Regions from separate parts of the Lactobacillus kullabergensis genome, predicted to be linked through region 2. Evidence: predicted binding sites of a transcription regulator. Region 2 holds the regulator's gene; the other holds the start of a gene.
What was found. The regulator NrdR, encoded in region 2, represses ribonucleotide reductase genes. The targets are predictions, from matches to a motif close to ACACNATATATNGTGT.
Positions count from the first base shown of each region.

Region 1 (4,818 bases), 690 kb from region 2:
AAACATAGTCAGCTTCCGTGTGCTTGTTGAAGTCTTCATACTCTTGGCGACCAATTATATGGGCCAATGCGTTCCTAATGGAATTATCGACAGCCTTGATGATTACAGCAGAATATCGTGAACTACAAAAAAAGAAAATCAGAAAAAAGCCCCAGCTAAGCAAGTTTAAACCTGTATCAATCATAAAGCCGTTTAAATTATGCTGAGTCAAAGCAGTAAGTGCATTACCTTTAAAAATGCTGGCAGCAGTTTGTGCTAAATTCCGGCCAAAATAGAAAATGGCCAGAATTACATACATGCCTGAATTACGTTTAATGTAGGTCCAAAGCGAAAATTTTGTTATAGTATCGTCCATGATTTACTTCCTGTCAAAACATCTATTTTTAGAGCTAATACTAAAATGACATATCTTCCTGAGAGAAACAGTTTGCAAAGAACATTAATCTTTGACCTATTTCAAAGCTGCAGGCTCTCAAATAATTTAATTATTGTGGGCTTTAGCATTCTTCTAAAAATCCCCTAAGTACCAATTACGGCATGAAACATACTAATTTGCCCTTTTTATTTGAAGTATTTTCTACTACCTTTATAATTTATTTATCATTTTATGGCTTTTATAATATAAAAGCAATCTATTTTTAATTCTTATATTTAGAATTATTTCTTCGCAACAGTATATAAATAGTGCAACTGCTTTACATTCTTAAAAAAATTTGTTTCATAGTTGAGAGATCATTATCATGTTTTAATTGAATTAAATCATGCAACTGCTTTCAGCTTCGTTTGCTTTAACAATAAAAAAGCTAAATGCAAGCTGTACGGCTTGCTATAGAATAAATATTTCCATCATGCTCTAACTCTATTGCAAGTTAATAATTATTAGTTTAATTTGGAGGATTTATTTTGGTTTCACGTGTAACACAGTTTAAAATCATAAGTTCAAATTTTCAATTTTGACAATAACTACAACTTTTTACTTCTGTATTATACAAAATTACTTGACTTTTTGATTAAAATTTTAATTTACTTTTTGCTTGTATACCACTATATCTCGTATTAAACTAAATAAGAATCTATATATTGTATTTATGAAAGAACGTGATCCAAGTTATTGTTTTAAGTGGGCCAATTGGAGCCGGTAAATCCAGTTTAACTAGTATTTTAGCTGAGCACTTAGGTACACAAGCTTTTTACGAGGGAGTAGATAATAATCCTGTTCTTCCTTTATATTACCAAGACATGAAACGCTATACTTTTTTGCTTAATATCTATCTGCTTAACCATCGTTTAGCACAAATCAACCAGGCAATCCGAGAGAAAAACAGTGTTTCAGACCGTTCGATTTATGAAGACGCACTCTTTTTCAAAATGAACGCCGATAGTAAAGTGGCTGATCCAACTGAGTTTAAGATATATGATAGTCTACTCGAAAATATGATGGAAGATACCCCAGGTAATCCCAGTAAAAAGCCAGATTTACTAATTTACATTCACGTTTCTCTAGACACTATGCTTAAGCGCATAAAAAAACGTGGACGTTCATTTGAACAAATTAGCACAGATCCCAGTTTAAAAGACTACTACGCACGGTTAATTAAGTATTATGAACCATGGTATGAAAAATATGATGCCTCACCTAAAATTAAAATTGATGGGGATAAATACGATTTTATCTACGATGAAGATGCAAAAAAAGAAGTTTTAAATCAAATTGATAATAAGTTGCACGCAATAGGCAATTTAGAATAGAGAAGGAACGTGATGACAGTTATTGTTTTAAGCGGGCCAATTGGAGCCGGTAAATCCAGTTTAACCAGTATATTAGCTAAGTATTTAGGAACCAAACCATTTTATGAGAGTGTCGATAACAATCCTGTTTTGCCACTTTTTTATGCCGATCCTAAAAAGTATGCATTCTTACTTCAGGTATTTTTCCTAAATACTCGTTTTCGTAGTATCAAGGATGCATTAACTGATGATAATAACGTTCTTGATCGTTCAATTTATGAAGATGCACTTTTCTTCCAAATGAATGCAGACATTGGTCGGGCTACCAAAGAAGAAGTTGACACATATTATGAACTGCTCAATAATATGATGGGCGAACTTAAGCACATGCCAAAGAAAAATCCTGATCTTCTGGTTCATATTAAGGTTTCATATGACACTATGATTAAAAGGATTCAAAAACGTGGTCGACCATACGAACAGCTGAGTTATGACGCGACGCTGGAAGATTATTATAAGAGACTTTTGCGTTACTACAAACCCTGGTATGAAAAATACGATTATTCTCCTAAAATGGAAATTGATGGTGACAAGCTAGACTTCATGACTGATGACCATGCTAGAGAAGTTGTACTTGATCAAATCGTTGCCAAGCTAAAAGAAATGGGTAAATTACCTAACTCTTGGGATAAACCAACAGATATTCAAATTGAGCAACCATAAACCATTTTAAAGAGCCATTAGCTACAGCTAGTGGCTCTTTTCATGTCATGTTTATCAAAATTAACTATCAGCAAGTTACAAATTTCCATATTGATTAAATAAAATTTCGAAAACTATGTTATGATTAAAACATATATTTTTTCACATATTTTTTTAATCAATTTATATAATTTAGCTAGTATCAAAAGAGTTGCCATATTAGCCTCTCTAATCAAAATAAATTCAGTAAAAAGGAGAAAAAATGAACTATATCCTTTCAATTATGCCCTCTTTAATTTCAGGTGCAAAGATGACATTAATTTTATTCTTTTGGACTTTAATTGTTTCTATTCCATTGGGAATTATAGTCAGCCTAGGCTTGCTTTCGCATTTTAAGCCCTTAAGATTAATCTTAAAATTTTACATTTGGATTATGCGGGGTACTCCTCTTCTGCTACAATTAATTTTTATTTTCTATGGTTTACCGATAGTCGGCATCATTTTTGAGCGCTACGATGCAGCACTTTTCGCCTTTATTTTAAACTATACAGCCTATTTTGCCGAGATATTCCGTGGTGGCTTTCAATCAATCCCTGTAGGTCAATACGAAAGTGCTCGCGTTTTAAGATTAAATTACTGGCAAACATTGAGCCATATTATTATTCCTCAGGTCAGCAAAATAGTTATACCCTCAATTGGCAATGAAGTGATCAACTTAGTTAAAGATACTTCTTTAGTCTATGTCATTGGTTTGGGTGAGCTCTTACGTGCCGGCAATGTTGCTACAGCAAGAGATGTAACATTAATTCCTTTAGTGATAGTCGGTATAATTTATCTATTAATGACGGGTATCGCATCATTTTTGCTGAAAAAAATTGAACACAATTTTGCAAAGTGGAAGTAAATTAGGGGAAATAATACTATGCTAGAACTTAAAAACATTACCAAAAAATTTGGCTCTCGTACGATTTTAAACAAGTTAAACTTAATCATTCCTGACAGACAAATTTTAGCCATTGTGGGACCATCTGGAGCGGGAAAAACTACTTTGCTGCGTTGCTTAAGTGGTTTAGAAAAAATTGATTCCGGTGATTTTTTGTGGGATGGGCAAAAGTTTGATCCGGCCGCTCCTGATAGTAAAAGTCATATTATCGGAGTAGTTTTTCAAAGCTATGAGCTTTTTCCCAATTTAACTGTAATCGAAAATATTACCCTGGCACCAACACTAGTTTTAAAAGAAAGTGCAGATCAAGCACAAGCCCGTGCGCGAAAGTTACTTGAACAACTAGATTTAATTGGTAAAGAACAGCTCTATCCCTATCAGCTTTCTGGAGGTCAGCAACAAAGAGTAGCTATTGTACGTGCGCTAGCAATGGAACCCCATATTCTATGTTATGACGAACCCACTTCTGCTTTAGATCCTGCTTTAAGAACAAAAGTCGGAGAAATAATTTTAAAACTTAAAAATAATAACAACATGACGCAAATTATTGTCACTCATGACATGGAATTTGCCAGCCAAGTGGCCGATCAGGTATTCAAAGTAAAAGCATTAGATGATAAGAAGGTAATATAAGTGAAAACCAAGCGCCTCTTAACCCTCATAATAACGCTCATCTGTATTTTATTTATTTCTGCCTGTAGTGGCATATCAGTTAATAGAAAAGCTAACGCAGTTGACAACTGGTCTCATATCAAGCAACGTGGCTATGTTACAGTTGGTGTAGATGATACTTTTGTACCCATGGACTTTAGGCAAAAAAATGGTCAGTTAATTGGTTACGACGTTGATCTCGCAAATGCTGTTTTTAAACAATATGGTATTAACGTCAGTTTTCAAACAATTGACTGGTCTATGAATACTACTGAATTAAAAAACGGCACAATTGATCTCATATGGAATGGTTTTAGCAAAAACCCTGAGCGTGAAGCTAAGGTAAGTTTTAGTAAAACTTACTTATATACTTCTCAGGTATTAGTAAGTCTTAAAAAGAATAAAATTAATACCATTGCCGCAATGAAAAATAAGACTTTGGGCGTTCAAACCGGCTCTTCCGGCTATAATGACGTAATGAAATATCCAAAAGTTTTTAAAAATCATATTAAAAATCAGGACCCGATTCTCTATGATTCCTTTACTAATGCTTTTATAGATCTAAATGCAGGCCGCATCCAAGGATTATTAATTGATAGCACCTATGCAAATTATTATATTTCTCGGCAAAAACACCCGGAAAACTTTACTGAGATCGAAAGTCCTTTTCCAAAAGAAGAATTTGGTGTAGGTATGAGAAAAAGCGACTTAACCTTGCACAAGAAAATTAATTACGCCTTAGAAAAGCTGGCAAAAAATGGTACCTTAACAAAGATTAACCACAAATGGTTTGG
Region 1 is NZ_CP029477.1:1,988,407-1,993,224, forward strand. It holds gene DKL58_RS09345 (ABC transporter ATP-binding protein) at 1-355, opposite strand, end outside; gene DKL58_RS09350 (deoxynucleoside kinase) at 1,099-1,749, shown strand; gene DKL58_RS09355 (deoxynucleoside kinase) at 1,762-2,451, shown strand; gene DKL58_RS09360 (amino acid ABC transporter permease) at 2,693-3,334, shown strand; gene DKL58_RS09365 (amino acid ABC transporter ATP-binding protein) at 3,353-4,006, shown strand; gene DKL58_RS09370 (amino acid ABC transporter substrate-binding protein) at 4,007-4,818, shown strand, end outside.
Region 1: DKL58_RS09350 (deoxynucleoside kinase) is a predicted target of NrdR. The motif match lies at 1,042-1,057, and genes of this name have one in related genera.

Region 2 (4,818 bases):
ATGACATGCTTCTTGCTTCATATTTGATTAATAATGAAAACAATTCTGACGATATGGGTGAAATCTGTCGTATGTATGGCGATAATTCGGTTAAAAGCGATTATGATGTTTATGGCAAAGGTAAGAGCGTTCATATTCCGGAAGATGATCAAGTTTTGTTTAACCATTTAGCTGGTAAAATAGCAGCTATTGAAAATCTAAAAGAGACATTACTGGCAAAATTAAAAGAGCATGAGCAGGATGATCTTTATGCCAATATTGAAATACCAGTTGCAAGAGTTTTATCTGTCATGGAAATAAATGGTATTAAGGTCCAAGCTAATACTTTAACTGAGCTGCAAGATGAATTTGCGGTTGACCTCAAGAAAATGGAACAACAAATTTATCATGAAGCTGGTGAAGAATTTAATATTAATTCTCCTAAGCAATTGGGTCATATTTTGTTTGAAAAGATGGGCTTGAAGCCAATTAAAAAGACCAAAACTGGCTATTCAACTTCTGTTGATGTTTTAAACCAGTTAAAGGATGAGAATCCTATCATTGAACAAATTTTGACTTACAGACAAATAGCTAAAATTCAATCTACCTATGTTAATGGCTTGCTAGATGTTATCCAAAAAGACGGTCGGGTTCACACCAGATATTTACAAACCTTGACCGCTACTGGTCGCTTGTCCTCAGTTGACCCTAATTTACAAAATATTCCTACCAGAACGGAAGAAGGAAAGCAAATTAGAAAAGCTTTTGTGCCTAGTGAACCAGACGGTTATATTTTCTCATGTGATTATTCTCAAATTGAATTGCGAGTCTTGGCACAAGTTTCCGGTGATGAACAGATGCAGGAGGCTTTTAGAACGGGTTATGATATCCACGCTCATACGGCCATGCGCATTTTTCATCTCAAATCAACCGATGATGTGACTCCGCTAATGCGGCGTAGAGCTAAAGCAGTTAATTTCGGTATAGTTTATGGCATTTCTGATTATGGCTTGTCTAAGAATCTTAATATTGGCCGTAAAAAGGCTAAGGAGTTTATTGATAATTACTTTGAGCAGTATCCGCAAGTTAAAGAATATATGAATAAAGCTGTGCAAGTGGCACGTGAAAAAGGCTATGCGGAAACAATTATGCATAGAAGACGTTATTTACCAGATATTCATGCCAAAAATTACAATGTTCGTTCTTTTGCAGAAAGAACAGCCATCAATTCCCCTATTCAAGGTTCAGCTGCAGATATTATTAAAATAGCAATGATTAACATGCAGAAAAAATTGGATGACATGCATCTCAAGACAAAAATGGTAGTCCAGGTTCATGATGAATTGATTTTTGATGTACCAAAAGATGAATTAGAAACAATCAAAAAAATTGTGCCTGAAGTTATGCAATCCGCTGTAAGACTTGATATACCTCTTGTAGCTGACTCTGGATATGGCCACAACTGGTTTGATGCGAAGTAAGGAGTAATTTTAATGCCTGAAATGCCGGAAGTTGAAACTGTTAGGCGAACACTTCTTCCTCTTATCAAAGGAAAAACAATAAAAGAAGTAACTGTATGGTACCCCAAGATTATCACAGGAGATGCTAAAGAATTTGCAAAACAGCTAACTGGAAAAAAGATAGAAAATATAGATCGTTACGCTAAATATTTGCTTATTCGTCTCAGTGACAATTTAACAATAGTGTCTCATTTACGCATGGAAGGTAAATATCGTTTAGTCAAAATAAATACTAAAAAGGACAAACACGACCACGTGCAAATTGTTTTTAAAGATAATTCAGCATTGCGCTATAATGATGTGCGTAAGTTTGGCCGAATGCAGCTGATTAAGACGGGGACTGAAAGGGAAAAAACTGGTATTGGCAAATTAGGTGTTGAACCTAATTCAGCAGCTTTTACCGTTTCGTATCTACAAAATGGTTTAGCGCGTAAAAAGAAAAATATTAAAAACACACTCCTTGACCAATCTATTGTTGCAGGTTTGGGCAATATCTACGTTGACGAGGTTTTGTGGGAAACAAAAATTCACCCGTTAAGTCAAGCCAATGCCATTCCAGCAGAAAAGATAGCGCAATTGCACGACAATATTAATTCGTTAATAGAATTGGCAATTGCTGAAAGAGGTACTACAGTTCATACCTATCTGGATGCGAACGGGAAGACAGGAGGTTTTCAAAAAATGTTGCAAGTATATGGACATAAAGGCGAGCCTTGTGTGCGTTGTGGCACACCTCTTGAGAAAATTAAGGTAAATGGACGAGGAACTACTTTTTGCCCTAAGTGTCAGGTGATTTATAAATGACAAAGATTTTAGGCTTAACCGGTGGGATAGCAAGTGGTAAAAGTACTGCAGATGTTTTTTTTAGAGATAAACAAATACCGGTTATAGACTGCGATCAAATTGCTCACGATATTTTAAATAGGGACGAAAAGGGCTATGAACTGGTTTTAAAACATTTTGGTACAAGCATTCTTAAGTCAGATAGATCAATTAATCGTTCAGAGTTAGGACAGATTGTTTTTAACGATAAAAAACAACTTGAAACTTTAAATGGAATTACCCATCCATTGATTTTTCAAGAAATACAAGCTAAAATTGCGCTAAACAACATGAACAAAAATTCTTTGGTTGTTGTGGATGCACCGGTTTTGTTTGAATCAAATGGTCAAAAATATTGCGATTTTACCTTATTAATTGCAATACCGGAATCACTGCAAATGAAAAGGCTAATGTTAAGGGATCATTTGAGTGAGCGTGCTGCCTTGAAGCGTATTCGCAGTCAAATGCCTTTGTCCCAGAAAGAAAAATTGGCTGATTTTGTAATTAATAATACTGGTACAAAACAAGATTTGAAATCGAAATTAGAAAAATTGCTTCTTAACATAAAAGGGGAGGACTTATATGGAATGTCCTAATTGTCATAAAAATGCTTCAAAAGTCATTGATTCACGACCCAGTGATGAAAATCGCGCAATCAGACGTCGGCGTGAATGCGAAAACTGCGGCTTTCGTTTTACCACATTTGAACGAGTTGAAACTACTCCTTTACTAGTGATTAAGAATGATGGTACTCGCGAACCTTTTAATCGTAAAAAAATTTTACATGGTGTGATGGCGGCTGGTCAAAAACGGCCGATATCAAGTACACAATTTGAAGAACTAGTCGATCATGTAGAAAACAAAGTCAGACAACAGGGGGTTAGCGAGATTTCTTCGAAAAAAATTGGTCAACTAGTAATGGATGAGCTGGCAACAATTGATGATGTTGCTTATATTCGTTTTGCTTCTATTTATCGTGAATTTAAAGATATGTCTAGCTTCATGAAAACAATGGAAGATATGATTGCAAAAAGGGAAAAGGGTAATTAATTATGTTTGAGACAAATAATCCCAAACAGCCTTTTTTCATTACCAACAGGGTGGATATTTTTCCCAAAGATTTGCGCATATTAATTAAACTATATCAACCTCTTATTGGCTCTCTTCCTTTAGCACTCTATTTAAGTTTGAATGAAGATTATAATGCACAGGCAATGCTTTCTGATGCTAAGGGAATTTATACTCTTCAAGAACAGACAGATTGTGATATAAAAAAATTATTTGGTGCGTTGCATAAGCTTGAAGCTGTTGGTCTGATTCAAACGAGATTGCTTGACAACCAGATCATGGGTCATGTTTTGTGTTTCGAAATTAAAAATGTTCCAGCAAGCAGTGAATTTTTTTCAACTGCTCTTTTAGCTAGTTTATTAAAAGAAAAAGTTGGTATAACTGCTTTTAATAAATTAAGTCACGAGTTTGCAAGAGAGGCTAAACAAAACCGGAGCGAATTAAGTGGCATCAAGGGAGCACCCAATATTTCTGCTTCCTTTATGGATGTTTTCCATTTATCCGATCAAGAAGCAATAGATCCTTCAATTGAGGTTAAGGAAGCAGCTCGAGAGAATAATTATTCTGCAAGCGATTATGCTACTGTCAATGATCAAGATAATATTGACTGGGATTTTATGAAACAGCAATTTGAAATTTATCAAATTGCTGGTAGCGAAATTGATCAGAATAAAGAAGCTATTCGAGCTGTTATGCGTATATATGGGCTTTCAGAACAGGAATTTGTCGACGAGGCAATACCTTGTTTGCATGGTGACTATCAATTAAATATGAGAGAAATAAAGCAAACTATTGCAAACAGCATTCATGGAAGCGATACTCGCAGGCATTTGCAAGACAAGGCAAAAATACCTGAAAAATTTAATAAAAGTGATAGCCAATTAAATCAAAAAGAACAAAAATTATTGCAAAAAGCTCAGACTGATACTCCAGCGCAGTTTTTGTATCACTTAAAAACTGAACGAAATGATTATGTTGATGCAAGTGAGTATCAAGTGTTAGACAGTTTATATAATGATAAGGGAATATCAGCTGAATTGCTCAATGTTCTGACATATGCTTGTTTAAAAAGTAGCCCAAACATTTCTTTTCGATTAGCAAACAAAATTTTGCATGATTGGTTGCAACATGGAATCAAAACTGGTGCTCAGGCTTTAGATTACATGGAAAAGAGAAAAAGGACCCAAGAACAAAGGCGAGAGAACAGGTTAAATCAATTTAAGCAGCGATCTAGAAACAAAAAAAAGATCGAAAAAAATATTGATTGGGATAGTAGAAAATCAAAAGCTATTTCAAATGAATCTAATCTTTCTTCGAATGAATTGGAAAAATTTTTTAAAAAGTTAGAAGATAGGAATGGCATGAAGTAGGTGTAGTGATATGCAACCCATTAAAAAAATTATTGATAAAACCAAAAATGCGGAAGAAG
Region 2 is NZ_CP029477.1:1,299,899-1,304,716, reverse strand. It holds gene polA (DNA polymerase I) at 1-1,460, shown strand, start outside; gene mutM (DNA-formamidopyrimidine glycosylase) at 1,473-2,303, shown strand; gene coaE (dephospho-CoA kinase) at 2,300-2,917, shown strand; gene nrdR (transcriptional regulator NrdR) at 2,904-3,371, shown strand; gene DKL58_RS06145 (DnaD domain protein) at 3,374-4,759, shown strand; gene dnaI (primosomal protein DnaI) at 4,770-4,818, shown strand, end outside.